Regions from separate parts of the Isoptericola sp. NPDC019693 genome, predicted to be linked through region 3. Evidence: riboswitches for the same ligand, from Rfam matches in the RefSeq annotation. Region 3 holds a riboswitch; each other region holds the start of a gene.
The links. Region 3 has a riboswitch for thiamine pyrophosphate ahead of ACH436_RS03960 (bifunctional hydroxymethylpyrimidine kinase/phosphomethylpyrimidine kinase). Riboswitches for the same ligand answer to the same signal wherever they lie in the genome.
Positions count from the first base shown of each region.

Region 1: it holds a riboswitch for thiamine pyrophosphate, as region 3 does, so the genes downstream of both, thiO (glycine oxidase ThiO) here and ACH436_RS03960 (bifunctional hydroxymethylpyrimidine kinase/phosphomethylpyrimidine kinase) in region 3, are expected to answer to the same signal.
Region 2: it holds a riboswitch for thiamine pyrophosphate, as region 3 does, so the genes downstream of both, ACH436_RS01135 (ECF transporter S component) here and ACH436_RS03960 (bifunctional hydroxymethylpyrimidine kinase/phosphomethylpyrimidine kinase) in region 3, are expected to answer to the same signal.

Region 1 is NZ_JBIRXP010000003.1:387,277-397,299, forward strand. It holds gene ACH436_RS10935 (ABC transporter ATP-binding protein) at 1-397, opposite strand, end outside; gene ACH436_RS10940 (ABC transporter ATP-binding protein) at 394-2,199, opposite strand; gene ACH436_RS10945 (DUF3817 domain-containing protein) at 2,275-2,703, shown strand; gene ACH436_RS10950 (ThiF family adenylyltransferase) at 2,700-3,917, shown strand; gene ACH436_RS10955 (thiazole synthase) at 4,040-4,879, opposite strand; gene thiS (sulfur carrier protein ThiS) at 4,901-5,146, opposite strand; gene thiO (glycine oxidase ThiO) at 5,143-6,378, opposite strand; TPP riboswitch at 6,368-6,470, opposite strand; gene thiE (thiamine phosphate synthase) at 6,502-7,161, shown strand; gene ACH436_RS10975 (hypothetical protein) at 7,292-7,963, shown strand; gene ACH436_RS10980 (OmpA family protein) at 7,960-8,634, shown strand; gene guaA (glutamine-hydrolyzing GMP synthase) at 8,685-10,023, shown strand, end outside.
Region 2 is NZ_JBIRXP010000001.1:238,795-248,817, reverse strand. It holds gene ACH436_RS01170 (aspartate aminotransferase family protein) at 1-770, opposite strand, end outside; gene ACH436_RS01165 (GlxA family transcriptional regulator) at 803-1,828, opposite strand; gene ACH436_RS01160 (NAD(P)H-dependent oxidoreductase) at 1,926-2,696, shown strand; gene ACH436_RS01155 (MFS transporter) at 2,704-3,918, opposite strand; gene ACH436_RS01150 (class I SAM-dependent methyltransferase) at 3,961-4,569, opposite strand; gene ACH436_RS01145 (energy-coupling factor transporter transmembrane component T) at 4,638-5,336, opposite strand; gene ACH436_RS01140 (ABC transporter ATP-binding protein) at 5,333-6,823, opposite strand; gene ACH436_RS01135 (ECF transporter S component) at 6,798-7,424, opposite strand; TPP riboswitch at 7,418-7,529, opposite strand; tRNA gene ACH436_RS01130 (tRNA-Ala) at 7,673-7,745, opposite strand; gene ACH436_RS01125 (histidine phosphatase family protein) at 7,836-8,525, opposite strand; gene rsfS (ribosome silencing factor) at 8,522-8,968, opposite strand; gene ACH436_RS01115 (hypothetical protein) at 8,965-10,023, opposite strand, start outside.
Region 3 is NZ_JBIRXP010000001.1:829,527-839,549, reverse strand. It holds gene ACH436_RS03980 (hypothetical protein) at 1-689, opposite strand, end outside; gene ACH436_RS03975 (copper resistance protein CopC) at 832-1,506, opposite strand; gene ACH436_RS03970 (YcnI family protein) at 1,503-2,285, opposite strand; gene ACH436_RS03965 (hypothetical protein) at 2,384-3,028, opposite strand; TPP riboswitch at 3,251-3,382, shown strand; gene ACH436_RS03960 (bifunctional hydroxymethylpyrimidine kinase/phosphomethylpyrimidine kinase) at 3,373-5,097, shown strand; gene ACH436_RS03955 (ABC transporter ATP-binding protein) at 5,475-7,337, shown strand; gene ACH436_RS03950 (ABC transporter ATP-binding protein) at 7,334-9,205, shown strand; gene ACH436_RS03945 (lipase maturation factor family protein) at 9,423-10,023, opposite strand, start outside.

The DNA of each region.
Region 1 (10,023 bases), on a different contig from region 3:
CCTTCTCCACCGTGGACAGCGGCAGCCGCGTGACCGCCTCCATGAACCCCTCGCGCAGGTCGGCGAAGACCCGCTCCCCGAAGACCATGGACAGCCGCTGCGCGTACCGCGTGATGACGGCCTGCGCGACGACCGCGCCGACGAGCACCAGCGCGAGGGAGTCGACGGCCGACAGCGTGGTCCCCCCGGCGACCAGGTCGATGATCCGGCCGAGCAGGAAGGGCCCGGCCAGGCCGGCGAGCGCCGCGAGCGTGTGCAGGACGGCGACGCCGCCGAGCTGGCCGCGGTGGCGGCGGAACAGACGGCCCACCGTGCGGTTGACCTCGGCCCGGTCGGCGATGGGCAGCAGGTTGGGGTTGACGGTGCCGGACGGGGTCGCGGCGGCGGGGGCGCTCATCGCGCGGCTCCTTCCAGGTCGGTGTCGGTCAGCTCGTCGGTGTCGTCTGCGGCGTCGCCGTCGGTGTCCTCGGCCATGCTCCGGCCCACGACGGCGCGGTACGCGGCGCCGTGCGCGTCGCGGCGGGCCAGCAGCTCGGCGTGCGTGCCGGTGGTGGCCACCGTGGCGTCGTCGTCGAGCAGCACGACCTCGTCCAGGTGGTCGAGGACGAGCGGGCTGGCGGTGACGACGAGCGTCGTGCGGCCGCGGCGGACCTCGGCGACGCGCTCCGCGATCCGCGCCTCGGTGTGGGCGTCCACCGCGCTGGTGGGCTCCACGAGCACGAGGATCTCGGGCTCGGTGAGCAGGGCCCGCGCGAGCGCGACCCGCTGCCGCTGCCCGCCGGACAGCGAGCGGCCCTTCTCGGGCAGCTCTCCGGCGAGGCCGCCGGGCACGCTGTCGAGCACGTCGTGCGCGTCGGCGGTGACCATCGCCGCCAGCAGGTCGGCCTCGCTGGCGCGGCCGCGGGCGTCGAGCGCCTCGCCCAGCACGCCCGAGAAGAGGTGCGGCGTCGCCTCGGAGACGACGACGCGGTGGCGCAGCGCCTCCTTGTCGAGGTCGGCCAGCAGCACGCCGCCGAGGCGGACGGGGGTGCCGGCCTCCGCCTCGTCGTCGAGCCGTCCGAGCCGCGTCGCGACGCGTGCCGAGGCGTCCGGGTCGGCGCTGACGAGCCCGACGACCCGGCCGGGGCGCAGCACGAGGCCGCTCGCCTCGTCGGCGAGCTCGGCCCCGGCGGCCGGCGCGTCGGCCGGCGCCACCGCGGACGGCGTCGCCTCGGTGACGCGCAGGACGTCGAGGATCTTGCGGGACGAGATCACGGCCCGGATGACCATCTGCAGCATCTGCGTCGCCATCTGCACCGGCCAGGCGAGGAACGCCGCGTAGCCGTAGAACGTCACGAGCTGGCCGCTCGTGATCTCGCCGCGCACCGCGGCGCGGGCGCCCAGCCACAGCACGAGGGCCGCGAGCAGGCCCGGCAGCAGCACCTGCAGACCGTCGAGCACCGACTGCAGCACGGCGACGCGCACGCCCTCGCGCCGCACGACCTGCGACTGCCGCGCGTAGCGGGCCGCGAACACGTCCTCGCCGCCGATGCCGCGCAGGATGCGCAGCCCGGAGACGGTGTCCGCGCCGAGGGACGTGAGCCGGCCGGTGGCCTCGCGCTGCGTCGTCTGGCGCGACTGGAGCGGCTTGACCAGCAGCCCGAGCACGACGGCCACCGCCGGGATGCCGAGCGCCAGGACCAGGCCGAGCTGCACGTGCTGCGACAGCATGATCGCCACCACGACGACGTACGCGAGCACGCCGCCGGTGAACCGGCCGGCCATGGAGAACATGTCGCCCACGCGCAGGGCGTCGTTCGCGACGGCGGAGACCACCTCGCCGGTGGGGAGCTTGCGGGTGATCGCGTGCCCGGCGCGCGAGGCCTTGTAGCCCACGAGCTGGGAGAAGGACAGCGACGCCCGCACCCAGTTCTCGACGTCCCAGATGTGGTTGAAGATGCCGGCCACCACGATGACGGCGGCGGCGGCGAGCATCGCGCCGCACCAGGCGAACAGCGGGCCGCCGAACCCCTGCGACAGCCCCTCGTCGATGGCGCGGCCGATGAGCAGCGGCGCCGCGGCGGACGCGAGCATCGCCACCACGCCCGCCACCAGGGACTTCGCGAGCACGTCGCGCTGACGCCAGCCCTGCCAGGCCAGCAGCCGGGCGGGGGACGTCAGGGGAGGGTTGCCCACGTCGGGCAGAGGGAGGGGTCGCACGAGGATCCAGCCTACGAACGCCCGCCGACACCGGGCCACGGATTAACCGCACCGTTTCGCGCCTACGATGCTGGGGTGAGCACGCCGCAGCAGACCCCCGCCCCGCAGCCCTCGTCGTCGCCCGCCGGCGGCGGCGCCAGCCAGGCCCAGGCCGAGGCCGCGATCCGCAAGGCTCGCGGCGCCCTCAAGCGCTACCGGTTCATGGCGATCCTCACCGGTGTGATGCTGCTCATCCTGTGCGTCGAGCTGTTCTTCAAGTACGTGGTGCCGGTCGAGGTCGTCATCGACTACCTGGGCTGGGTGCCGTTCGCGCACGGGTGGATCTACGTGGTCTACCTGGTCACGGTGCTCGACCTGTGGTCCAAGATGCGCTGGGGCTTCGGGCGCCTCGCCACCATGGTGTTCGCGGGCGTCGTCCCGGTGATGTCGTTCGTCCTCGAGAAGCGCGTGCACGCCGACGCGGACGCCAAGCTGGTGGCCCTCGAGGAGCGGTACACGGCATGACGTCGCTCGCCCCTCTCGTCGCCCCCGGCCCGGAGCTGGACGCCGCACGGCTCGCCCGGTACGCCCGCCACCTGCCGCTGCCGGGCGTCGGCGCGGAGGGGCAGCGCCGGCTCGCGGCCGCGCGCGTGCTCGTCGTCGGGGCGGGCGGCCTCGGCAGCCCGGCCCTGCAGTACCTCGCGGCGGCGGGGGTCGGCACGCTCGGCGTCGTGGACGACGACGTCGTGGACCTCTCCAACCTCCAGCGCCAGGTGGTGCACGGCACGGCCGACGTCGGCCGCCCCAAGGTGGAGTCGGCGCGCGACCGGCTCGCGGACCTCGCGCCCGACGTCGAGGTCGTGGCCCACCCGGTGCGGCTCACCCCCGAGAACGTGCTCGAGATCGTCGGCGGGTACGACGTCGTGCTCGACGGCGCGGACAACTTTCCCACGCGATACCTCGTCTCGGACGCGGCCGAGATCCTCGGTGTCCCCGTCGTGTGGGGCGCCATCCACCAGTTCGACGGCCAGGTCGCCGTGTTCTGGGGCGCGCCGGTGCTCGCCGACGGCAGCAGGGAGCGCGGCACCACCTACCGCGACGTCTTCCCCGTGCCGCCCCCGCCCGGCACCGTGCCCGACTGCGCCACCGGCGGCGTGCTCGGCGCCCTGTGCGGCACGGTCGGGTCGGTCATGGCGACCGAGGCGGTCAAGCTCATCACCGGTGCGGGCACGACGCTGCTGGGCCGCATCGCCGTCTACGACGCGCTCGAGCTGTCGTGGCGGCAGCTCGCCGTCCGGCCGGACCCCACGCGCGAGCCCGTCGCTGAGCTGCTCGCGGACGACGCGGCCTATGCCACGTTCTGCGGCCTGCCCGCCCCGGTGGGCGGCTCGGCCGACGCTGCGGGCGCCGCGGGCGCGGGCCTGGGGCCGGCGAGCATGAGCGCCCGGGACGCCGCCGCGCTGCTCGCGGGCGACGCTCCGGTCGCGCTCGTCGACGTCCGCGAGGACTGGGAGGCGCAGGCCCTGCCCGTCGCGGGTTCGCGGCTCGTGCCGAGCGGCGCGTTCCTCGGGCCCGACGGCGCCGACGTCGCGCGCGCCGAGCTGCCCGCCGACCGCCCGGTGCTGCTGGTCTGCGCCGCCGGGGCCCGCTCGGCCCGCGTGGCCGACGTCGCGCGCGCCGCAGGTCTCGACGCCCGCTCCGTCGAGGGCGGCGCCCCCGCGCTGCTCCTCGCCGTCTGACCGCCTGCCCGCGAGGTAGTTCCGGCCCTGCCGAGGTAGTCCGAACCTCCGCGAGGTAGTGGTCCAGACCACTACCTCGGCCATTCTGGAACTACCTCAGCAGACCTGGAACTACCTCGGCGTCAGAGGGCGAGGTCGAGGCGGCCGTCGGGGGAGGAGCTGGCCAGGGCGCCCTCGCGGCGGGGGATGCGGCCGGCTCCGGCGGCCAGGCGGCCGGACTCGACGGCGAGGCGCATGGCGTGGGCCATCCGGACGGGGTCGGCGGCGCGCGTGACGGCGGTCGCGAGCAGGACGCCGTCGCAGCCGAGCTCCATCGCGAGGGCGGCGTCGGACGCCGTGCCCACCCCGGCGTCGAGGATGACCGGCACGCGCGCGGCGGCCGCGATCGCCTCGATGTTGCGCGGGTTGAGCACGCCCAGGCCGGTGCCGATGGGGGCCCCGAGCGGCATGACGGCGGCGCAGCCGACGTCCTCCAGGCGGCGCGCGAGGATCGGGTCGTCGTTCGTGTAGGGCAGGACGACGAACCCGTCGCGCACCAGCCGGTCGGCCGCCTCGACGAGGCCGAGGGGGTCGGGCAGGAGGGTCACGTCGTCGGCGATCACCTCGAGCTTGACCCAGTCGGTGCCGCACGCCTCACGCGCGAGCTGCGCCGTGAGGACCGCCTCGGCGACGGAGAAGCAGCCCGCGGTGTTGGGCAGCGCGCGGATGCCGAGCCGCTCCAGCAGCCCCCAGATGCCGCCGTCCTCGGACCCGGCGCCGCCCGGGCGCACCGCGACGCGGCGCATGGCGACCGTGGTGAGCCCGGTGCCGGACGCGACCAGCGCGCCCTCGAGCGTCATGAGGTTCGACGCGCCGCCCGTACCCATGACGAGGCGCGAGCCGATCTCCGTGCCGGCGACCACCAGGGGGTCGACGAGCGGGTGGGCGAGCGGCGCCGTGTCGGTGACATGCGTGCTGGTCATGGGTTCCTCCGTGCTTCCTGGTCAGCCGCCCTGGACGGCGGTGACGATCTCGACCCGGTCGCCGGGCGCGATCCGGGTGCCGGCCCACAGGCCGCGGGGGACGACCTCGTCGTTCACGGCCACGGCGATGCCCTGCACCGATCCGTCGGCGACGAAGGCGGGCACCAGGGCCGCGACGACGTCCTCGACGCCGTCGCCGTGCGGCCCGTCGAGCGGGTAGGCCTCGCCGTTCACGACGGCGGTGCGGGTGACAGGGGTGGCGGTCATCGGACGGCTCCTTCGGGCAGAGGGTCGGCGGGTGCGAAGCGGCGCGGGTCGGCGGCGGACAGCGCCTCGTCGGGCGGAGCCGCGCCGGTCAGCTCCGCCACGACCGCGTCGGCGGTCAGCGGCGCGAGCAGCACGCCGTTGCGCCCGTGCCCGACGGCGGCGAGCAGCCCGGGCACGGCGGTCGCGCCGAGCAGCGGGAGGTTGTCGGGGGTGGCCGGGCGGGCGCGCGGCGTGACGTCGACCAGCGCGGCCTCGTCGATCCCGGGCACGAGGGCGCGGGCGTCGCGCAGCAGGGCGAAGACGCCGCCGGCCTCGGCGCGGCGGTCGTCGGGGCGCTCCTCGCTGGTGGCGCCCACGACGATCTCGCGGTGCCCCGGCCCGCTGCCCGGTCCCGTGCCGGTGCCCGCCGCCCGCGGGACGACGTACACCGGGCGGCCCTGCACCGTGCCGCGCACCACGTGCTCCAGCGCGAGGTCCGGGCCGGCGTCCAGGCGCAGCGTGATGCCCTTGACCGGCCGCACCGGGACGCGGACCTCGGGCACGGCGTCGAGCAGCGCCGCCGTCGCCCCGTGACCGGTCGCGAGCACGACGGCGCCCGCGGCGTGCCGTGTTCCCGCGTCGTCGTGCACCGCCGTGACCCGGCCCGCGGCGTCGCGCTCGAGCCGCACGGCGGTGCGGCGGACCAGGGCGGGGCCGAGCGCCGCGCACAGCGCCGTGTGCACGGCGCGCGGGTCCACGGCGAGATCGGCCTCCACCAGCGCGGCCCCGGCGAGCCGGGGTCCGAGGTAGGGCTCGCGCCGTCGCGCGTCGGCCACGCCGACCTCCGCGGACGCGAGCCCCCACTCCCGGTGCAGCGCCAGCACGCGACGCAGCAACGCGAGGTCGTCGGCGTCGTACGCGACGGCGAGCGAGCCGGCGCGCAGCAGGGGGACGTCGCGGCCGATCGCGGCAGCCAGGTCCGCCGCGAAGGCGGGCCAGCGTGCGGCGGAGGCGAGGTTGAGGCGCGCGAGCTCGCGCTCACCGAAGTCCGCCTCGCTCACGGCGGCGAGCATCCCGGCGGCCGCGCGGGTGGCGCCGTCGCCGGGCGAGGGGTCGAGCACCGTGACGGACAGCCCTGCCGAGGCGGCACGCCAGGCGACCGCGAGGCCGACGATCCCGCCGCCCACGACGACGACGTCGCGGACGGGCGCGCTCGCAGGGACGGATCCCGGAGCGGGTGCAGAGGCGGGCATGTGCGCTCCCTTCGCTGGCATGACCCAGATCAGGTTCGACGGTCGGCTCCTACGCCCTCTCAGCCCCGAGCGGGGCTCCCGTGCGCGGCCACTGTAACCCGGGCCGTGGTTACCCTGGCCGCCGTGACCACGACCACGCCTGCCGCCGACGCGACCCGCGCGCGCCTCGCCGACGCCCGCCTGTACCTGTGCACCGACGCCCGCGAGGACCGGGGCGACCTCGAGGACTTCCTGCACGCGGCGCTCGCGGGCGGGGTGGACGCCGTGCAGCTGCGGGACAAGACGCTCGACGTCGCGCGCGAGCTCGAGCTGCAGGAGGTCGTGGCCCGCGTGGCCGCCGAGCACGGGGCGCTGTGGGCGGTGAACGACCGGGCCGACGTCGCGCAGGTCGCCGGGGCGCCCGTGGTGCACATGGGGCAGCGCGACCTGCCGGTGCCCGTGGTCCGCTCGCTGCTCGGGCCGGCGCCGGTGCTGGGCCGCTCGACCCACTCGGCCGCGCAGGCGGCGGAGGCGGAGGCGGACCCGCACGTCGACTACTTCTGCGTGGGCCCGCTGTGGGCCACGCCCACCAAGCCCGGCCGCGCCGCCGTGGGCCTCGATCTCCTGCGCGAGGTCGCCGCGACCCGCCCCACGACGCCGTGGTTCGCCATCGGAGGCGTCGACGCCGAGCGCCTCGACGCCGTGCTCGACGCCGGGGCCACCCGCGTCGTCGTCGTGCGGGCGATCACGCAGGCGCCGGACCCGGAGCGCGCCGCCCGCGAGCTGCGGGCGCGGTTGGGCTGACCACCGACGGAGAGCCGGGATGGGGAGAAGTCCCCATGAGACGGTGTGGCCCGGCAACGGCGCCCGTGCCACCCTGGGTCGACGCCTCGCGCCGGCCCGGGATCTCCCGCGCCCCTGACCTGGAGACCCCATGACCGCACGGACCACCACCCGCGCCCGCGCCGCCGCAGCCCTCGCCCTGGCAGGAGCCCTCCTGCTCGCCGGCTGCACCGGCGACGACGGTGACAACGGCACGGAAGGCGGTGGGTCCGCACCGCAGGCGAGCGGCGAGGCCACCGGTCCGGGGACGGCGACCGTCGCCGACCAGGTGATGGCGGAGCAGAAGATCGCCACCCCGCACGGCGGCGGCCAGGTCCGGGGCGGCGAGGTCACCGTGACGCTGCGCTCCGTCGAGGTGGGTGACGGCACGACGACGGTGCGTTGGGCGCTGCGCTGGGACGACGACGAGTCGCCCGCGGACGCGGGGGTCAGCTACTACGACCTCGGCGTGGAACCCACGACGACGGTGACCGACCGTGCGGCGCTCAAGGCGTACCGACCGTTCTGTACCGACGGGGCGTGGCAGGCGGACACCGACGACGCGACGCAGGCGGGAATCGCGCAGATCAGGTGCCGCGAGTCGATGCTCGTCTCGCCGCTGGAGAAGCACACCTTCGCGTTCCCCAACCACGGCACGATCGAGGTGTCCGCCGTGCTCCCTGCCCCGGAGGGGAACCCCGCCACGGTCGACGTGCTGCCGGCGGAGGGGCTGCCGCTGTTTACCGACGCGACGGTCACCTACGTCGACGGCGCGGCGAAGTGACCGTGCGCGGACAGGGCGTCGTGGTCGCGGCCCTCGCCGCGTTGCTCGGCGTGGGCACCGTCGCCCCGGCTGCGGCGGTGTCAGACCCGAGCACGTCGCCCAGCCCGTCGTCGAGCGCCGCGCCGTCGGCGGACCCGGAGCTGATGCAGCAGGCGCAGGCGGCGCTCGCGGAGCAGGATGCGAAGGTCGAGAGGGCCACGATCACGGACGAGATGCGCGCGGACTCGACGGTCGCCCTGCGCGCGGACGACTCGACGTTCGTCCTGGACCCGGCGGACTCGACGACCACGCTGGAGAAGAAGGCGGAGGAGAAGGACGACACGGTCGTCACGCTCACCTCGGACCTGCTGTTCGACTTCGGCAAGGCCGCACTTACGCCGGAGGCGGAGAAGGCGGTCGCGGAGCTGGCGGGGGACATCCCGCAGGACGCCACCGTCCGGGTGGACGGACACACCGACTCGATCGGCACGGACGCGAAGAACCTCAGGCTCTCCAAGCAGCGCGCGAACGCCGTCGCCGACGTGCTCGGCGCCGAGCGGCCGGACCTCACGCTCAAGGTCAAGGGCCACGGTGAGGCGAACCCGGTCGCGGACAACGAGGTGGGCGGCGAGGACAACCCGGCGGGCCGCGCGCTCAACCGCCGCGTCGAGGTGACCTACCCCACCGCGTGACCCGTGGGACGGGCCGGGGAGCGGTGCCGTCCGGCGGCTACGATGGCTCGGTGACGTCTCCCGCCACCGACACCCCCACCACCGCCGACCTCGCGGCCACGCCGCGCCCGGTCCTCGTCGTCGACTTCGGCGCCCAGTACGCGCAGCTCATCGCTCGCCGCGTGCGCGAGGCCAACGTCTACTCCGAGATCGTGCCGCACACGTTCACCACGGAGCAGATGCTCGCGAAGAACCCGGCGGCGATCATCCTGTCGGGCGGCCCGTCGTCGGTGTACGCCCAGGGCGCGCCGTTCGTGGACCCGGGGCTGTTCGAGGCCGGCGTACCGGTGCTCGGCATCTGCTACGGCTTCCAGGCGATGGCGCAGGCGCTCGGCGGCACCGTCGCGCAGACGGGGCAGCGGGAGTACGGCGGCACCGAGGTCGAGGTGTGCGAGGCCGGTGTGCTCCTGGCGGGCACCCCCGACCACCAGACCACCTGGATGAGCCACGGCGACTCCGTGCACGCGGCCCCCGAGGGCTTCGAGGTGCTCGCGACGTCCTCCGGCTCGCCCGTGGCGGCGTTCGAGGACACCGGCCGCCGCCTCTACGGCGTGCAGTGGCACCCCGAGGTCAAGCACTCCGCCCACGGCCAGGCCGTGCTGGAGAAGTTCCTCTACGAGGGCGCGGGCCTGAAGCCCGACTGGACGCCCGGCAACGTCATCGCCGACCAGGTCGCCGCGATCCGCGCGCAGATCGGCGACGCGCGCGTCATCTGCGCCCTGTCCGGCGGCGTGGACTCCGCCGTCGCCGCCGCGCTCGTGCAGCGCGCGGTCGGCGACCAGCTCACCTGCGTGCACGTGGACCACGGCCTGCTGCGCGAGGGCGAGGTCGAGCAGATCGAGCGCGACTTCGTCGCCTCCACCGGCGTGCGGCTCATCATCCGCGACGAGAAGGAGCGGTTCCTGGCCGCCCTCGACGGCGTGCGCGACCCCGAGACCAAGCGCAAGATCATCGGCCGCGAGTTCATCCGCGTCTTCGAGGACGCGCAGCGCGACATCGTCGCCGAGGCGGGCGCCCACGGCGAGGAGGTCAAGTTCCTCGTGCAGGGCACGCTCTACCCCGACGTCGTGGAGTCCGGCGGCGGCGAGGGCGCGGCGAACATCAAGAGCCACCACAACGTGGGCGGCCTGCCCGACGACCTGCAGTTCGAGCTGGTCGAGCCGCTGCGCACCCTGTTCAAGGACGAGGTCCGCGCGGTGGGCCGCGAGCTCGGCGTGCCCGAGGAGATCGTCGCCCGCCAGCCGTTCCCCGGCCCGGGCCTCGGCATCCGCATCGTCGGCGAGGTCACCGCCGAGCGCCTCGAGACGCTGCGCAAGGCGGACGCCATCGCCCGCGAGGAGCTCACCAAGG
Region 2 (10,023 bases), 590 kb from region 3:
GGGTCCAGTCCCATGCCGTCGAAGCTGAAGTAGCTGCCCGTCCGCCCGCACCCGACCTGGATCTCGTCGATGACGAACAGCGCGCCGACGTCGTGGGCCAGCTCCTGCACCGCCCGCAGCCACTCGGCGCTCGCGACGTTGACGCCGCCCTCGGCCTGGATGGTCTCGACGACGAACGCGGCCGGCGCGCCGAGCCCGCTGGACACGTCGGCGAGCTGCGCGCGGTAGGCGTCGAGCGCGTCCGTCCCCCCGCCCGGGGCGGTCTCGAACGGCAGCCGGACGACGTTCTCGAGCGGCACGCCGGCGGCCGCGCGGAAGAACTCGTTGCCGGTGAGCGCGAGCGACCCCAGCGTCATCCCGTGGAACCCGTGGGTGAACGCGACCACCTCGCGCCGGCCGGTGACCTTGCGGGCCAGCTTGAGGGCCGCCTCGACGGCGTTGCTGCCGGTGGGCCCCATGAACTGCAGCTTCATCGTCAGGCCGCGCGGCTCGAGCACGGTGCGCACGAACGCCTCGATGAAGTCGCGCTTGGTCGTGGTCGCCATGTCGAGGCTGTGCGCGACGCCGTCGGCCTCGAGGAACTCGATCATGGCGCGTTTCATGCGCGGGTTGTTGTGCCCGAAGTTCAGCACCCCCGCGCCGGCGAAGAAGTCGACGTAGCTACGACCGGCCTCGTCCACCTGCCGCGCGTTCGACGCCGAGGCGAACACCGTGGGGTACGTGCGGCTGTACCCACGGATCTCGGATTCCCACTTCTCGAAGACCTCCATCAACCAGATGTAGGTGCCCGAGGCCCACCCCGTCAAGGAACTCGCTGGACGACCTGCGTAACGTTCTGATGTCGCGGGCCGGGGCCGAAGGTCGCGCGGTAGGCGCCGGGCGAGACCCCCAGCGCCCGCGCGAAGTGCTGCCGCAGCGACGCCCCGGTGCCGAACCCGGCGCGGCGGGCGACGGCGTCCACGGGCAGGTCGCTGCGTTCCAGCAGGTCACGCGCCCGCAGCAGGCGCTGCTGCAGCAGCCAGGCACCGGGCGAGACGCCGACCTCCTGCCGGAACCGCCGGGTGAAGGTCCGGGTGCTCATCGCCGCGTGCCGGGCGAGGTCGTCCAGCGAGAGCGTCTCGTCGAGGTGCTCGAGCGCCCACGCGCGGGCGCCGCCGGTGTGGTCGCCGACCGGCTCGGGGACCGGGGCGTCGACGTACTGCGCCTGGCCGCCGTCGCGGAACGGCGGCACGACGGTCCGCCGCGCGACGTCGTTCGCGACCGCCGCGCCGTGGTCGGAGCGGATCAGGTGCAGGCACAGGTCGATGCCCGCCGCCTCGCCGGCCGACGTGAAGACCCGACCGTCCTCGGTGAACAGCACGTCCGGGTCCAGGTCGACCGCGGGGAACGCGCGTCGGAACCGGTCTGCCGACAGCCAGTGCGTCGTCGCGCGGCGGCCGTCGAGCAGCCCGGCTCCGGCGAGCGCGAACGCGCCGGTGCAGATGGACGCGAGCCGCGCGTCCGGGCGGACGGTCGCGAGCAGGCCCGCGACGTCGTGGTCGGGCGGCGCGACCTCGACGTCGTCCAGCGCGTGCGACGCCGGCACCACGACGGTGTCGGCGCGCGCGAGGACCTCGGGGCCGTGCGGGACGTCGATCGTGAAGTCGGCGTCGGTCCGCACGGGCCCCGGTGCCGCCGCGCAGGTGCGCACGTCGTAGAGCCGCTCGCCGTCGGCCCCGCGCGCGACGCCGAACAGCTGGTGCACCGCGCCGAGCTCGAGCGGCATGACGCCGTCGCGCACGAGCACCGCGACGAGGTGCCGGCCAGGTGTCGAGGCGTCGAGGGGCATGGCTCGATCCTTGCACGACGTGGCCCTCCGGCCACTGGTCCGACGGCGCGCCCCTGGGGCACCGTGAAGGGACCGAGCACGAGGGAAGGACGGTCCGATGCGGGTGCTGTGGGTGCTGGCCCATCCGGAGCCGCGGTCGCTCACGGCGCGGCTGCGGGACGAGGGGGTCCGCGCTTTGCGCGGGGCCGGGCACGAGGTGCTCGAGTCCGACCTGTACGCGATGTGCTGGAACCCCGTGGTCACGGCCGCCGACTTCGGCGGCGCCGTCGGCGACGGCGACCGGCTCGAGGTCGCGGCGGCCTCGGAGCGCGCGCTGCGGGGCGGCACGCTCGCCCCCGACATCCGGGCCGAGCACGAGAAGCTCGCGCGGGCCGACACCGTCGTCGTGCAGTTCCCCCTGTGGTGGCACGGCGTGCCCGCGATCCTCAAGGGCTGGCTCGACCGGGTGCTGGTGCAGGGCTACGCGTACGGCGTGCGCGACGCCACAGGGCGCACGCGCCGGTACGGCGACGGCGGGCTGGCCGGCCGTCGCGCGCTCGCCGTGGTCACGGTCGGCGCGGGCACCGGGCTCGGACCGCGCGGGCTGCACGGCGACCTCTCCGAGGTGCTGTTCCCGCTGCTGCACGGCACGTTCTGGTACACGGGCATGCAGGTGGCCGAGCCGGTCCTCGTGCCCGGCGCGAACCGCCTGGACGACGCCGGCTTCGCCGCCGCAGCAGCGGGCCTGCGGCGCCGGGTGCTCACGCTCCCGGACGGTCCCTTCGTGCCGTACCGCCCTCAGGACGGCGGGGACTACGACTCCCGCGGGGAGCTGTGCGAGGCGCTCGCGCCCGGCCGCGGCGGGCTCGGCGTGCACCGGCGCGCCTGAGGGGCGGTCAGCGTCTTCGGCGCACCAGGTTCGCGAGCGAGGAGTACCGCGGCACCCAGCGGGCGAGCGCGGCCGCCGAGCCCGCGCCGAGGGTCGCGGTGGCCCACACCCCCGCCGCGAGCGACCCGAGGGCCGCGCCCGCCGACAGGATCAGCGGCCCGAGCGCGTCGCCCGTGTCCTGGAAGAGCCGCCACACGCTGAGGAAGGTGGGCCGCACCGCGGCGGGCGCGACATCGGCGCCCAGCGTCATGACGATGCCGGAGCCCATGCCGTTGCCGACGCCGAGCAGCGCGGCGACCACCGCGAGCGCACCCGCGGTGTGCGCGAACGGCAGCACGGCCAGCCCGACCGCCATCGTGAGCATGGACGGCACGGCCACCCACAGCCGGCCGAACCGGTCCATCACCTTGCCGGCCGGGTAGAACAGCAGCATGTCCAGGGCGCCCGAGACGCCGAAGACGAGCGAGGTCACCTCGGCGTCCAGGCCCAGGTGCTCGCCCCACAGCGGGATCACCGTCTGCCTGGCGCCGCGCACGGCGCTCACCAGGAGGATGGCGACGCCGAGGCTCGCGAACAGCCGGCGGTGCTCACGCGCGACCGCCGCGATCGACACGCGCGGTCCGCCGGCCGGACGGGGCAACGGGGCGTCGGCCTGCGCCTCCGGGCGGACCAGGGCGATGACCAGCACCGCGACGAGTGCCGAGCCCGCGCCCAGCCAGAACGCGCCGTGCAACGACGTCGCCGCGATCGTCGCGGCGCCCGCGAACGGCCCCAGGAAGAGCCCGATCCGGTGCACGCCGGCGAGCGTCGACATGACCCGTGCGCGCCGCAGCGGCGGGGTGATCTCGGTGAGGTACGCCTGCCGGGCGAGGTTGAAGACGGCGTTCGCCGCGCCGAGCGCGAACACGCCCGCCGCCAGGCCCCACAGGGCCGAGGACACGGCGATCGTCGTGAAGGCGACGACGGCGACGCTGCCCGCCACCAGCATCGCCACCCGGTCGCCGAGGCGCTGCGAGAGCGCGCCGGCCGGCAGGTCGAACGCGATCTTGCCGAGCGGCAGCAGGGCTGCGACGAGCCCCGCGACCGTGAGGGACGCTCCCCGGCCCGTCGCGGTGACCGCCACGACGGGCAGCATCGCGCCGATGCCGATCTCCAGCACGAGGGTGGGGAGGAACGCCCCCAGGACGACGCTGCGGAGCGGGAAGAGGGGCGGTGCCGGCACCCACCCTTCCTATCGCACGGGGCCGCGCCGGGTCCGCGGTGTTCACGCCCGACGCGTCGTCAGGAGCAGGGCGGCAAGGCGCAGCTCGTCGCCTGCGGTGCGCGCGGCGATCGCGGCGTCCGACACCACCGTGGACGTCCAGGCGGGTCCGTCGAACGCCGCACGCAGCCGGTCCGCGGTCGTGCCCCAGCCGAGCCCCGCGTCCACGGACATCGCGAGCACCGCGACAAGCGCGCCGGACGGGCAGATCGCCTCCAGCCCCGCCACGTAGGCCGTGCGGCCGGCGTCGTCCAGGGTGTGCAGCAGCCCGGAGTCCAGCACGGTCCGCGGGCGAACGTCGATCCGGTCGAGCCGGCGGGCGTCCGCCACCTCGAAGCGCACCTCGCCCGGCGGAGCGAGGATCGCTCCCGCCGCCCGCTCCCGCGCGCGGGAGATCGCGCGCGGCGCGGCGTCGACCCCCACGACCCGGTGGCCGGCGCGGGCGACGGCGAGCGCCAGCACGCCCGTGCCGCACCCGACGTCGAGCACCGGGTCCTCGAGCACGGACCGGCGGACGAGCTCCAGGAGCGCGGGCTGGGGACGCCCGATCTCCCACGGTGGCGGGTCGTCCGCGGCGTAGAGGGCGTCGAAGTCGTGCACCTGGCGTGCCATGCGAGCACCTCCTGCGCCCATTCTGCGCCCGCCGGTCCCGTGCCGGTCGGCGCAGCCAGGGCAGGGAGCTAGCGCAGGACGAGTGCGGCGAACGGCAGGGCCGCGACGAGCGTGCCCGCCGCGAGCACGACGGAGTCGGTGCGGGTCCACGGGGCCGGCTCGGCCCAGGTGCGGCCGTGGGCGCCGGCGAAGCCCCGCGCGTCCATCGCGACGGACATGGCGGTCGCGTCGCGCAGGGTGGCGGCGAGGACGGCGAACGTCACCGACGCCGCGTGCCGCGCCCGGGAGAGCGGGCCACGGCCGGGCCCGACGCCGCGCGAGCGGCGGGCCCGCGACGCCTGCTCCCACACCGTGCCGAGCCGCTCGAACCGCTGCAGCGCCGCCGCCACCCCGACGACGAAGCGTGCGGGCAGGCGCAGCCGCTGGCCGAGCTGGTCGGCCAGCCCGCTCGGGTCGACCAGCGGGGCGAGGGCCACCCCGGGCAGGGCGAGCACCGCGATGCGGACGCCCGCGACCGCGGCGACCACCGGGTCGCGGCCGCCGAGCAGCCAGGTCGACCACGCCACCGACGCGACCGCCACCAGCACGGCGAGATAGCGGGCCGGCGAGCCCGTCCCCCGCGGCAGCAGCACCAGGCCGAACACGAGGCAGCCGGCGGCCCCGACGACCGCGCTCGCGACGTCCCGCACCCCGAGCGAGGCGACCAGCCCGAGCAGGCCGAGCGCGACGAGGACGAGGGCGTTCACCCGCCCCAGGACGCCGGTCACGCGGCCACCGCCTGCCGCGCGCGTGCCGCGCCGCCGAGCCGCACCTGGTGCCCGGCGAGGGCGACGAGGTGCGCGTCGTGGGTGCTGGCCGCGACCGACCCGCCGTGCCGGGCCGCGGCGGTGGCCCAGCCGGCCACCGCCGCCCAGGTGTGCCGGTCCTGGCCGACGGTCGGCTCATCGAGGAGCACGAGCCCGGGGCGGTGCGCGAGCGCGGCGGCCAGCGCCAGGCGCCGCTGCTCGCCGCCGGACAGCCGGAACGGGTGCGCGTCGGCGACGTGGTCGAGGCGCAGCAGCGCGAGCACGTCGTCCACGGCCACGGCCACGCCGAGGCGTCGGCCGGTGAGCTCGATCTCCTCCCGCACCCGCAGCGCGAGCAGGCCGTGCTCCGGGTGCTGCGGCACCCACCCGCACCACCGGGCGAGGTCGCGGGAGCGTGCGGCGTGGCCGGGCGTTCCGCGCACGTCCCCGTCCGACGGCCGCAGATGCCCCGCGAGCGTGGCGACGAGCGTGGACTTCCCCGCCCCGGACGGCCCCGTCACGGCCGTGAGCCGCCCCGCGGGGAACCGTGCGGTCACGTCGTCCAGGGCACGCGTGGTGGTGCGGCCGCGCAGGCCGCGGGTGACGAGGTCGACGCGCACGCCCGCCATGACGACCTCCGGGCCGGGCGTGTCCGGCGCCACGACGGCACCCGGCACCTCCAGCGGCGCCGGTGCGGGCACGCCGGGCAGCCACACGCCGGCACGGCTCAGCTCGTCGCGGACCCCCGTCGCCGCGCCGTCACCGATCCCGAGCGCGGCGGGGGCGACGACGTGCGTGACCCGGCCGCCCGCGCCGAGCACCACGACGCGGTCCAGGTGCTCCAGCCACGGCCCGACGTGGTGGTCGACCACGACGAGCGCCGTGTCCGTGCCCTCCAGCGCGCCCGCCACGGCGGCGCGGACCTCTGCCGCGGAGGCAGGGTCGAGCATCGCCGTCGGCTCGTCGAGCAGCAGCAGGCCGGGCATGCGGGCCAGCGCCCCCGCGAGGGCGAGCCGCTGCAGCTCGCCGCCCGAGAGGGCCGACGTCGGGCGGCCCCACGGGTACCGCAGGCCCACGCGGTCGAGGGCCTCGCCGGTGCGGCGCCAGATCTCCGCCCGCGGCAGGCCGGCGTTCTCGGGCCCGAACGCGACGTCCCGCCCGATCCGGGAGGCGACGACCGCCGCACCCGGGTCCTGCGGCACGTACCCGATCCGGCCGTCCACGCGGACGTCTCCGGTCAGGTCGCCGGGCAGCGGGTCCCCGAGCACCCCGGCGAGGGCGTGCAGCACGGTCGTCTTGCCGGCCCCGCTGGGACCGACCAGCCCCACGCGTTCCCCCACCCCGACGGTGAGGTCGAGGCCGTCCAGCGTGGGGGCGGCCCGCCCGGTGGGCCGCCAGCGCAGCCCGCGCACGCGAGCCCGGACGTCGTCGCGCGCCACGCCGTCAGGCCGGCGTGCGGTCGAGGGCACGGTCGGCGAGGTCGCGCCCCGGCCCGAAGGCGTCGAGCACCCCCGCCCGCGCGAGGGCGCGCACCAGCGCCGCTCCCCCGAGGCCGGCGAGCAGCGCGCCCGACAGCGCGAAGAGTCCCAGGTAGGCCAGCCGGTAGCCCCATGCCCAGTCGGGGTAGTACGCGAACCACTCGTACACGGCACCGCACGCGCCGGCGACGGCGCCCGCCAGGGCAGCGACGACGGTGCCGAACCGCCGGTAGAGGAACAGGGCGAGCACCAGCTCGGCGCCGAACCCCTGCACGACGCCGGAGACGATCGCAGAGAAGCCCCAGCCGGCGCCGAGCAGCGCCTCGACGCTCGCGGCGACGACCTCGGTCAGCAGGGCCGCGCCGGGGCGACGGACGATGAGACCGCCGAGGACGCCGCCGAGCAGCCAGCCCCCTCCGAGCAGGCCGGTGGCCGGCGGGAAGGCGACCGCCAGCCCGGCGGAGAGCAGGTGGTAGAGCTGGGTCCAGCCCCAGAAGACGACGCCGACGGCCACGCCGAGCATGGCCACGGTGACGAGGTCGACGGTGCGGTACCGCAGGGACGCGCTGCGCAGGAAAGTGGGCGCGGACATTCCAGGTAACTCCCTTCGCCGGTGCTAACCGGAGCAGGTTCCAAGGGTCTGCGGCCTGTCCCGCACTCTCAGCGCCCCTTCGACGGCGCTCCCCTGTCATGGGTGTCTTCAGATGTGACGGCCGACGACGCGGCCGCAGGTCCGACCTTAGGCGACGACGGCGTCGGCGCAACGGCGTCCCGCACCGTGAAACCTCTGGTCACGCAAGAAGGCCCGGAACCATGTGGTTCCGGGCCTTCTCGTCGGGGTGGAGCTGAGGGGACTCGAACCCCTGACCCCCTGCATGCCATGCAGGTGCGCTACCAGCTGCGCCACAGCCCCGAGAACCGACTCTCGCGACCGCGAACGGTCAGGCGATTCGTCTGATTCGGTGTGTTCCTCCGGGCTTGCGCCCCTCGGAACGTCGATATCTTAGGCAGACTTCGGGCCAGGTTCCAAATTCCAGTCCGGGCCGGCCTGCCAACGGTCCAGGGGGTACCCCGCGCCGACGTTGTGCGCCACGAGGCGCCAGGCCGGCACCGATCCTTCGCCCGCGCGGTGCAGGTGCGACCAGTGCACGTTGTGCATGCCGGACAGGCCGCGCCAGGTGGCCGGGTCGAGCCCGAGCAGCGCGGTCACCGCCAGCGAGATGGCCGCGCCGTGCGACACCACCACGAGGGTCTCCTGGTCGTCCAGGTCCTCGGCGTGCTCGGCGACCGCCTCGGCCATGCGCTGCGCGACCGCCGGCTTCGTCTCGGCGCCCGCACCGGCCGGCTCGGCACCGAGGCGCCACGCCGCGTACTCCTCCGGCCAGCGCTCCTGCAGCTCGGCCCCCGTGAGGCCCTCCCACGCGCCGAACCCGCGCTCGCGCAGGCGCTCGTCCGTGTGCACGGTCGCCCCGCCGAGCGCGTCCGCGTACGCGGTCGCGGTCTCGACGGCGCGGCCCAGGTCCGAGGACACGACGCGCGTCGCGCGGTGCGACGACGCGAGCGCCGCACCGCCCTCGGTCGCCTGCCACCGGCCCACCTCGTCGAGCGGGATGTCGATCTGCCCCTGGAGCCGCAGCGAGGCGTTGTAGGCGGTACGGGCGTGGCGCAGCAGGACGACGGTGCCGGCGGTCACCGCTCGTCGCCCGCGAGGCGGATCGCGCCGTCACCCTCGCCGTCGCCGTACTCGGCGGCGGCCGTCGCGCCGTCGCCGCCCCGCGCGTCCTCCGGGAGCTCGACCGCCGGGCAGTCCTTCCAGAGCCGCTCGAGCGCGTAGTACACGCGGTCCTCGGCGTGCTGCACGTGGACGACGACCTCGCCGAAGTCGAGCAGCACCCAGCGCGCCTGCGCCTTGCCCTCGCGGCGGATGGGCTTGGACCCCGCGAGGAACATCGCCTCCTCGACCGCGTCCACGATGGCGGAGACCTGACGCTCGTTCGTGCCCGAGGCGATGAGGAACACGTCGGTGAGCACCAGCTGGTCGCTCACGTCCAGCGCGATGATCTCCTGCGCCTTGCGGTCGGACGCGGCGCGGGCGGCGACGACCGCCAGCTCGACGGCGCGGGGGCTGGCGGTCATGCGGCGGCTCCGGGGTGCTCGTACGTGAGGGAGAGGGTGGCCGCGGGCGCGGCACCGTCGACGGGGAACTCGTTCTGGTCCGGGCCGGAGAGCAGCAGCCTCCAGACCAGCAGGCCCAGCACGAACGCCACGACGACGAGAACGATGTAGTGCAGCCAGGTGTACGAGGCCTCGGGCTCGTCCCAGTCCTCGTCGTCGTCCTCGTCGACCGGCTGCGGCGCGGCCGAGCGGGCCCGGACGGGCTGCTCGGACGCGACCAGCGCGTCGAACGGCGACGCGGCGGGTCGCTCCGGCGCCGCCGACGGGTCCGGGGCCCCCGCCGCGGGGCGCGAGGGCGGCAGGGACGCGGGCCGCTCGGTGGTCGGGGTCGCCCAGGGCAGCGGGGGCGCCACCGACGTGGAGGCGGCCGGCGGCGTCGCGGCCGGTGCCGCCTGGGCGGGCGGCGCCGGCGTGGCGCCGAAGGGCGACGTCGTGCCCGTCGTCGCGAACGGCGAACGGCGCGCCGGGCCGTCGGGCCGCGGCGCGACGGTGGCCGGCGGGCTGGCCGCGGGGGGAGCTGCGGGAGGCGTCGCGCTGGCCTGCGGGGCCAGCGGCGCCGCACCGAAGCCGGCGGCGGCGCCCGGCACGGCACCGCCGTGGTCGCGGCGGGTCGAGGGGCGCGCGGGCGGCGCGGCCGGGGCGCTGGGCGGTGCCGCGGCGGGCCGCGCCGACGGCGTCGGGGCGACGGCGCGGGACATCTCACCGGTGGGCCGCTGGATCGGGGCCAGGCGCCCGGTCTCGTCCAGGCCCCGCACACCGGCGGAGGTGGACGGCGGCCGCACCATCGGCGCGGGCGCCGGGGCGGCGGGCGACGGGCTCTGCTCACGGAGCGAGCGCCGGGACGGCGCGCTGGTGGCCGGCGCCGGGAACCGCGGGGCCGGCGCCTGCCCGGCGGGCGGTCCGAACGGCGACCGCGACACGGCGGGAGCGCCGTACTCCGGCCCGGGGGGCGCCGGCTGAGCGGCGCTCGCCTGCGCGGCGGCGGCCGCCTGCTCCCGCTCGCGGATCTCGCGGCG
Region 3 (10,023 bases):
CGGGCCGCGGCCCCGGCCTCGGCGACCTGCTGCGTCGTGAGGCGCTTGCGGGCCGCCGCGGTGCTGCGGGCGGCGAACTCGAGCAGCCGCTCGGCCTGGTCGGGGTTGTCGGCCACGGGCAGCAGCGCACGCTCGGCGTACTGGCCCCGCAGCCGCTCGAGGTCGCCGCGCGCGGCGGGCACGACCTCGCGCACCCGCGCCAGCTCGGCGTCGACGCGGTCGACCGCGTCGGGGGTCGAGCGGACGGTCTGCCGCAGGGTCGCGAGGCCTCGGTCGAGCTCGTCCAGCGACGCGTCGGCCGACCGGCAGAGGTCGACGACGCGGGCCGACCACTCGCGCCGCTGCTGGTCAGTGTCCGGGACGTGGTCGTGCAGGAGCTGGTTGAGGTGGAACGCCTCGGCGAGGCGCTCGCGGGCCCGGCGGAGGGTGGGCGCGAGCTCGCGCGTCTCCCGGTCACCGAGCTCGGCCTGCGCGAACGCGAGCTCGTCCTCGGCGAGCCGGGCGCGCTCGTCGGCCCGCACCAGGGCGGAGCCGGCCTCCACGCCGAGCCGCTGGAGCTCGGCCTCGAGGTCCTGAGCCCGTCCGCGCGCCGCCTTGCGGCGACGCACCACCCAGAACGCGACTGCCGTGACCAGCACGACCACCACGACCAGGCCCGTCACGATCCCGACGATCTGCCCCGCATCCATGCTCGGCATCGTAGGCGGCCCGGGCCGGGTGCGGGGACGCCCCGACCGTGAGCCGGGCCACCGGGCCCGCGCCTGAGCTGTCAGGGCCAGGGCGGCGTCTACCCGCCGCTGGCCCTGACAGCTCGCCGGATCGCGCGGTGCGTCAGTCGCGGCGACGCGCGAGGCGCAGCGCCACGAGCACCGCCGCGCCCGCGAGCACGACGACGCCGCCCGCGATGCCGAGCACCACGACCAGCTCCGACGCGCCGTCGTCCGACGCCGTGACCGACTCCGTGCCCGACCCGGCGCTCGCGTCGGCACCGCCGTCCGCGTCGGTCGCGCCGGCGTCGCCGCCCGCGGGAGCGGCGCCGCACGGGGTCGCGTCCGCGGCGGGGACCGCAGGCTCGGTCCCGGCCGGCGGGTCGTAGGTGAACGAGAACCCGCCGCTCGTGGGGTGCCCGTCCGCCGACACGATCCGCCAGTCGACGGTGTACTCGCCGCCCTCGCCCAGCGCGACGGGCACGGACACGGTGCGGTCCTGCGTCGTCGGGCACCCGACGGCATGGTCCGTGCCCTCGGCGTCGGTCACCGTGACGACCGTGCTGGAGCCGTCCGCGGACAGCTCGAGCACGACGTCGTCGAACGTCACGTCGACCGACTCCGGCGGCTCGGTCACGGTCGAACCCGTGGCCGGCACCGTGTCGACGACGACGTTGTGGGCGCTCGCGGGCGCCGCCGCGGCGACCGTCCCGGCGGCGGCGAGTCCGAGGGCCAGGGCGAGCGTCCCGCCCGCCGCCAGAGCGCGTCGCGGGGCGCGGTGGCCGCCCCCGGCCGTCACCGCTGCTCCGGGCCGGACGACCCGGCGGTGGCACGGGTGCGCGCCAGGGCGACGACGCCGGTGACGGCGCCCACGAGCCCGAGGCCCAGGCCCGCCGCGCCCAGCGCCAGCGGGAGCGTCGTGGAACCGCCGTCGTCCGCCGCGGCCTGACCGCCCGCGCCGGCACCTGCGGAGCCGGTGGTGGACGACGCCGCACCGTGCCCGTCGTGCCCACCGTCCTCGGTGGCGGGCACGACCTGCAGGACGGGGGCGGGGTGCTCGGGCTCGGCGTCGCCGGACGCCGCCTGGTCCCAGGCGACGACCTCGCCGTCGGAGTAGGTCTGGGTCGCCGGCAGGAGGATCTCCTCGACGCCCTCGGGAACGGCCCCGGCCGACACGCTGAACCGGAGGAACTCGCCCGGCGCGATGCCGGCGTCGGGGTCGTCGGCCGTCCACTCGATGCTTGCCGGGGCCTCGGTGACGGTGGTGCCGTGCACCTCGACCGGCTCGGGCAGCGGAGCCCGGGTGACCTCGGCGGTCCACCCCGGCACGGGCTCGACGGACACGCTGGTGAACGGGGTGTCGGCGGGCAGGTCGATCTGCACGGCGGTCGTCGAGGCCTCGGCGGACTCGTTGGGGACCTTGAAGGTCAGGGTGGCGTACGACCCGGCCTCGGCCGCGTCGGGGGTGACGGTCACGTGCGCCGAGGCCGCGGCCGCGCCGAGGACGAGGGCGGGCAGGCTGAGGGCGGCGGCGCCGGCGAGACGGCGCGCGCGGAGGGCAGGGGTGATCGTGGACATGGGTGCTTCTGCTCCTGGCTGTCAGGGTGCTGTCAGGTCTGGACGTGTCGTGGGACGACGAGGGGCCTGCCCTCGTCCGACGACGGACCAGGGCAGGTTCAGGCGGCGCGCGCGAGGGCGCCCACGGGCGACGGCGGCCCTCGTGGCGGGGTGCGTCGCAGGGCGCGGGCCGGGCGAGGGCGCCAGGCCGGGCGGACGACGACGGTGCGCTCGCGGACGACGAGCGGCACCCCGGCGCTGAGCACCAGGACGGCGACGTGCCGCAGGTGGCCGGCGACGTTGACGGCGGCGCGGTCGCCCGCCGCGATCAGGAGCGCGGTGAGCAGCACCGCGGCGGCGTGCGCGACGAGCATCCAGGAGGTGGTGGCGGCGTCGTCCGCGTGGTGCAGGTGCAGGCCTGTGGCGGGCGGGAGGGAGCCCGGGCCCAGGGCATGCAGGGCGTGACCGTCCAGCGCCGCGGGGGAGCCGCCGGCGTGCGGTGCCGCCGGCCCGGCCGCGCCGAGCACGGACAGCCCGGTGTGCTGCACGAGCTGCAGCGCGACCATCGCGGGCAGCAGACGCCGCAGCGTCAGCCGGCGGCGGGCGGTCCACACCGCGAACGGCGCCGTGAGCGCCAGCACGACGAACCAGGCGAGGGGTGCCCCGGGCAGCGCGCCGCCGGCCAGGAGGTGGGCGGCGGCCGCGATGCTGAGCGTCGTGCCGGCGACGAGGAGCTCGCGCACACGACGGACGACCACGGACACCCCCGCACCCTACCGTGCGGGTGGGCGACGGCCGCGGGAGGTCGGGGCGGAGGTCTGCGCGGGCGACCGGGCGAGGGGGAGAGGGCCCGGCGGCGTCGTCCGGACAAGGTCCCCGGCAGCGTCCCGACGCCGCACCGGCGCCGTCCGGCGCGGCCGGGCGGGCCTCCGGCACGCGAGGGCCGGACGTCCGGCGACGCCCGCGCTGACCTGGGTTACGGTGGGCCGCACGACACGGGGTGCGTCCCGGCCGGTCATCGCTGCGACATCGTCGCGGCCGGCCGGCGGGGCGCTGAGAACACACCCGTCGAACCTGATCTAGCTCGAACTAGCGAAGGGATGTCGACATGCGTGCGCGCGCACCTGAAGACAGCTCCGCCGGCAGCGCCGGCACCACCGTTCCCGCCCCCGCCGCCCCGTCGGTGCCGCCGAGAGGCTCCCGCCCCCGCGTGCTGGCCGTCGCGGGCTCCGACCCCTCCGGGGGTGCGGGGATCCAGGCTGACCTGAAGTCGATCGCGGCCGCGGGCGGCTACGGGATGGCCGCCGTCACGGCGCTGACCGTGCAGAACACCCGCGGGGTGCGGGACGTGCACGTGCCGCCCGCCGCGTTCCTCGCCGCCCAGCTCGACGCCGTCAGCGACGACGTGGCCGTCGACGCGGTGAAGATCGGGATGCTCGCGTCGGCCCCGGTGGCCCGGGCCGTGGCGGCCTGGCTCGACGGCCTCCCGCACGACGCGTCCGGCCCCTCCGGCACGGCAGGGCGCCCCGCCGTCGTGCTCGACCCGGTGATGGTCGCGACCAGCGGCGACCGGCTGCTCGACCCGGCCGCCGAGGACGCGGTGCGGGACCTGCTCGGCCGCGTGGACGTGGTGACGCCGAACCTCCCCGAGCTCGCGGCCCTCGCACAGGAGCCTCCGGCGGCGAGCTGGCCCGCCGTCCTCGACCAGGCGCAGCGGCTGGCGGCCCGGCACGGGATCCTCGTGGTGGCGAAGGGCGGCCACCTGCGCCCCGACGAGGCCGACGGGCCGCCGGCCGGGGCCCCGGACGCCCTCGTCGGGCCGCAGGGCGTGCTCGTCGAGCTGCAGGGACCGCGCGTGCCCAGCTCCTCGACCCACGGCACGGGCTGCTCGCTGTCCAGCGGGCTGGCCGCGCGGTACGCCCGCACGGGCGACTGGGCCGAGGCGCTGCGGGGCACCAAGACGTGGCTCACCGCGGCGATCCGGGCGGGGGAGGGCCTGCGGGTCGGTCGCGGGAACGGCCCCGTGGACCACCTGGTGGGCCTGCGCGCCGGCGCGGTGGAGCAGCCCGCGACGTCGCCCGCGACGGGCGCGGGGACCGCGCCAGGGGACGGCCAGGGGGACGGGCAGGGGGAGGACGTCGTCGCGCGGTGGTGGGACGACGCGGCGGGCGTGCGTGCCGCGATCGACGGCCTGGCCTTCGTCCGGTCGCTGGGCGACGGGACCCTCGACGCCGCGCACTTCCGCGCCTACCTGGAGCAGGACGCGCTCTACCTGCGCGACTACGCCCGCTGCCTGGCCCGGGCGAGCGAGCTCGCGCCGACGCGGGCGGAGCAGGCCTTCTGGGCCGGCGGCGCGCACGGTGCGCTGGTCACCGAGCTCGACCTGCACACGCGCTGGCTGGGCGGGGAGCCGCAGGACGTGCCCACCAGCCCGACGACGGCGGCCTATCTCGACCACCTGCGCGCGGCCGGCGACGACTACGCCACCCTCGTGGCCGCCGTCCTGCCCTGCTACTGGATCTACCAGGACGTGGGGGAGCGCCTGGCCGCACGCAACCGTCCGGACCACCCGTACGCGGCGTGGCTGGGCACCTACGCGGACGACGCCTTCGCCGACGCGACGCGCGAGGCGGTCGCGATCCTGCGCCGGGCCGCCGCGGCGGCCGACGCGCCCACCCGCGACCGGATGGCGGCGGCGTTCCGCGCGGCCTGCGAGCACGAGCTCGCCTTCTTCGACCAGACCGGCCTGCCCCGCGCGGCGAGCGAGGCGGGCGACGCCGCAGGTGCCCCCGCCGGTCCCGGGCGCGTCGTCGGGCGCGTCGCGGTGGCCTGACCGCGGGCCCGTCGGGGTTCCCGCCGTCGCGCACGCTCTCGGGCGCGACGGCGGGATCTCGCGGGGGTAAGCGGTATCCCGAGTTCGCGGCGCACCGCGTGATCCGGGCAAGCGTGTCGGGGGCGAGTGACAGAATGGATGTGATGCCCGACACGAAGCGCACTTCGCGCAGCCGCAGCCGAGGCGCCCGCCGCGCCGATCCCTCCGAAAGTCCCAGGAGGAGCCCCGCCTCCTCCGCCCCCCGACCTCCCGCCGCGCCCGGCACCCCGCCGGGTCGCGCCGAGGGCCCGCCGGGCCGCCCGGGCGACGCCGCCCCCGCGCCTGGCGCCCCCTCGGCCCCCGCCCCTGCGGGCTCCGAGCTCTCCACGTTCGCGTCCGTGCGCCGGCTCTACCCGTACGTCCGGCCCGCGGTGCCGCGCATGGTCGGCGGCCTCTTCTCGGCGCTCGGCGCGAGCCTCGCGGCGCTGGCGATCCCGCGCGTGCTGCAGGCCCTCGTCGAGGGCCCGCTCGCCGAGGGCGCGGCCGCCCACGACCTCGGCGCCCTCGTGGTGCCCGTCCTCCTCGTGCTCGTGCTGGGCGTCGCCGAGGCGGGGTTCGTGCTGCTGCGCCGCAACCTCGTGATGTACCCGGGCACCCGGGTCGAGGCCGAGCTGCGGATGGCGCTGTTCCGCCACCTGCAGGACCTGCCCGTCGCGTTCCACGACCGGTGGCCCGGCGGCCAGCTGCTGAGCCGCATCATGGGCGACCTCGGCCTGCTGCGCCGGTGGCTGGTCTTCGGCCTGCTGCAGCTCGTCGTCAGCATCGTGACGATCGTGGTCGGGGTCGGCATCCTGCTGGCCACCGCCGGTTGGCTGGGACTCGTCTACCTCGCCGGCGCGATCCCCGTGACCGTCATCGCGTTCCGCTTCTCGCGGCGCTACCGCGTCATCGCGCGCCTCTCGCAGGACCAGTCGGGCGACCTGGCCACCACGGTCGAGGAGTCCGTGCACGGCATCCGGGTGCTCAAGGCGTTCGGCCGCGGGCGCGACGCGCTGGACTCGTTCACCGACCAGGCGGAGGAGCTGCGGCGCACGGAGATCCGCAAGGCGGGCAACCAGGCCACGGTCACCACGTCGCTGCAGCTCATCCCCGAGGTCACGCTGGCCGTCTGCCTCGTGCTCGGCACCGTGCTCGCCGCCCAGGGGCAGATCACCGTCGGCAGCCTCGTCGCCTTCTTCCTGACGACCGCCGTCATCAACGGACCGGTCGTCGACCTCGGCATGACGCTCTCGATGACGCTCAACGCCCGCACCGCCGTCGACCGCTTCTTCGAGGTGATGGAGACCCCGAACCCGCTGGCTAACCCCGCCGACCCGGTAGAGCCCGGCCCGGCGCGCGGCCACGTCGAGCTGCGGGACGTGACCTTCCGCTACGAGGACGCGGCGCGCCCGGTGCTCGAGCACGTCGACCTCGAGCTCCCCGTCGGCACGACCACCGCGCTCGTCGGGCTCACAGGCTCGGGCAAGTCCACGCTCGCGATGGTGGTGCCGCGCATCTTCGACGTCACCGGCGGCGAGGTGCTGCTCGACGGCGTGGACGTGCGCCGGCTGCGACGCCACGACGTACGCCGCGCGGTCGCGGTCGCGTTCGAGGACCCCACGCTGTTCTCCGCGTCGGTGCGCGACAACGTGCTGCTCGGCGTCCCCGAGGCCGGCCCCGACGCCGTGCCGGAGGAGGAGCGCGAGCGGCGCCTGCACGAGGCGCTCGAGGTGGCGCAGGCGGGCTTCGTCGCCGACCTGCCGCGCGGCGTCGAGACCCGCATCGGGGAGGAAGGGCTGTCCCTGTCCGGCGGGCAGCGGCAGCGGCTCGCGCTCGCGCGGGCGATCGCGGCGCGCCCCGCCGTGCTCGTGCTCGACGACCCGCTGTCCGCGCTCGACGTCGCCACCGAGGAGGCCGTCACCACGCGCCTGCGCGACGTCCTCGACGGGACGACGAGCCTCGTCATCGCGCACCGTCCGTCCACCGTGGCGCTCGCCGACCGTGTCGCCGTGCTGCAGGACGGCCGGATCACGGCCGTGGGCACGCACCGCGACCTGCTCGCCACCGACGCCCACTACCGGCACGTCATCTCCAGCCTGGAGCAGGACTGGGAGGAGTGCGCCGAGCACGCCGACCAGGAGGAACCTGACCACGACCGGACCGCGCAGGCCCAGACCGCGCAGGCCCAGGCCGCGCAGGACGAGAAGGAGGCACAGCGGTGAGCCGCCCCAGCACGCCGGAACCGTCCCGGCCCACGTCGTCCCCGCCCCAGGACGGCGACCGTCGCCGCCCCACCGACGCGACGTCGGACGACGCCACCCGGCTCGACGCCGAGGCGTCGCGCGCCGTCCGGTCCCGCTCCCTGCGCCTCCTGGGCGGCCTCCTGCGGCCACGGCGTGGCGCCCTCACGCTCGCGGGCCTCCTGGTGGTGGTCTCCACCCTCGGCCAGGTGGCCGGGCCGTGGCTCGTGTCGCTGGCCATCGACTCCGCCGTGCCCGACCTGAGGGCCGGCGACGTCGGCACCCTCGTCCTGGTCGGTGCCACCTACCTGCTCGCCGCGGTCGTCGGCGGGCTGTGCGCCGGCGCGTACGTCCGCCAGGCCGCCCGCATCGCGCAGGGCGTGCTGCTCGACCTGCGCCGGCGCGTCTTCCGGCACACCCAGCTGCTGAGCCTGGAGTTCCACGAGTCGTACACGTCCGGCCGCATCATCAGCCGCCAGACGTCGGACCTCGAGGCGCTGCGCGAGCTGCTCGACGGCGGGCTCACCGGCGTCGTCTCCTCGCTCATGCTGATGATCTTCACCGGTCTGAGCCTGTTCCTGCTGGACTGGCGCTCGGGCCTCGTGCTCGCGGTGGCGCTCGTGCCGGCCTGGCTGCTCACCCGGTGGTTCCAGAAGCGCTCGCAGGTGTTCTACCGCGAGCAGCGCACCACGTCCGCGCGGCTCATCGTGAAGTTCGTCGAGACGATGACCGGGATGCGGGCCGTGCAGGCGTTCCGCCGCGAGTCGACCACGGAGGCCGAGTACGGCCTGCTCAGCGAGCAGTACCGGGACGCCAACCTCAACACCATGGGGCTCAACGGCCGCTACCAGCCGGGCCTGGTGCTCATCGGGAACGTGGCGGTCGCGGTCGCGCTCGCGATCGGCGGCTGGCGCGTCTACTCCGGCGGCCTGGACGTCGGCGTGCTCGTGGCGGCGCTGCTGTACGTGAAGCGGTTCTTCCAGCCGATCCAGCAGCTCGGGAACTTCTACAACTCCTTCCAGTCCGCCACGGCGGCGCTCGAGAAGGTCTCCGGCCTGCTGGCCGAGGAGCCGACCGTCGTCGAACCGCGCCGTCCCGTGGCGCTGCCGCACGCGCGCGGCGCCCTGCGGCTGGACCACGTCACCTTCCGCTACGGCGACGGCCCCGTCGTCCTGCCCGACCTGGACCTCACGATCCCGGCGGGGCAGACGGTGGCGCTGGTCGGCACGACGGGCGCGGGCAAGTCCACGCTCGCCAAGCTCGTGACCCGGTTCTACGACGCGAGCGAGGGGCGCGTGCAGCTCGACGGCGTGGACGTGCGCGACCTGTCGACCACCGACCTGCGGCGCGCCGTGGTCATGGTGACGCAGGAGGCGTACCTGTTCAGCGGGTCGGTGCGGGAGAACATCGCCCTCGGGCGGCCCGGCGCCTCGCAGGCGGACATCGAGGCCGCCGCACGGGCGGTCGGGGCGCACGAGTTCATCCTCGACATGCCCGACGGGTACGACACCGACGTCAACAAGCGCGGTGGCCGCGTCTCGGCCGGGCAGCGGCAGCTGCTGTCGTTCGCGCGGGCCTTCCTGGCGGACCCGGCGGTGCTGGTGCTCGACGAGGCGACCTCGTCCCTCGACATCCCGGGCGAGCGGCTGGTGCAGCACGGCCTGCAGACCCTGCTGGCCGACCGCACGGCCATCATCATCGCCCACCGGCTGTCGACCGTCGCCATCGCCGACCGCGTGCTCGTCATGGAGCACGGGCGCGTGATCGAGGACGGCACGCCCGACGAGCTGGCGGCGGGGGACGGGCACTACGCCGCGCTCAACGCCGCGTGGCAGGACTCGCTCGTGTAGCCGGCGTGGGGCCGAAACCGTCGGTGCGGGACGGGCCGGCCGAGAGGTTCTTCGCGGGGACGCGTTCACGGGCGCCAGGGCGCCCTCCACTTCGGGAGGGATACGTCCCCGCGAAGAACCTCTCGGCCGACCCGTCCGCCCATGACTCGCGGCGGGTGGTCGATCAGGCCGGCGAGGTAGCGCCCGCGCGTGGGCGCGGCGGCCGGCCGGTGTCGTCTCAGCGCCGTCCTCGGCGCGACAGGAGCGCGAGGTCCACCGGGTCGACGATCGTCTCGAGCTCGTCGCGTACCCACCAGTCGCCCGTCCGACGGCGTTCGTCCGGCGTCGTGTACCGGTAGCGGAACAGGCGCATCCGCACCCAGCGGGGGCGCGCGCCGTCGAACGGGTCGCGTCGCAGCAGCCGCAGCGTCGCGGGGTCGGCCTCCAGCAGCCGCAGGCACAGCCGCGGGATCCACGGCCCCGAGGCGCCCAGGGGCACGAACCACAGCACCCAGTCGAGCCGCAGGTGGTACGGCGCGACCTGCGGCGGCCTGCGACCGACGTCGCCCGGCTTGCCGCGGAAGGCGTACTCGCGCCAGTCGCCGGGCCCGGGCCGCTCGGCGAGCGTGCCCTCGACGATCACCTCGTCGCGCCGCCGGGTCACGCTGCCGAACGCGCCGTACGCGTTCACCAGGCGCAGCGGCTCGAAGCTCGCGTTCATCCGCTGGTGCCGGGAGGCGAGGTTCAGCGCGGGGCGGACCGACAGCACCCCCAGGACGACGACGACGGCGCTCGCGGCCACGAGATAGGCGGGCGGGACGCCGGGGGTCGGGGCGGGC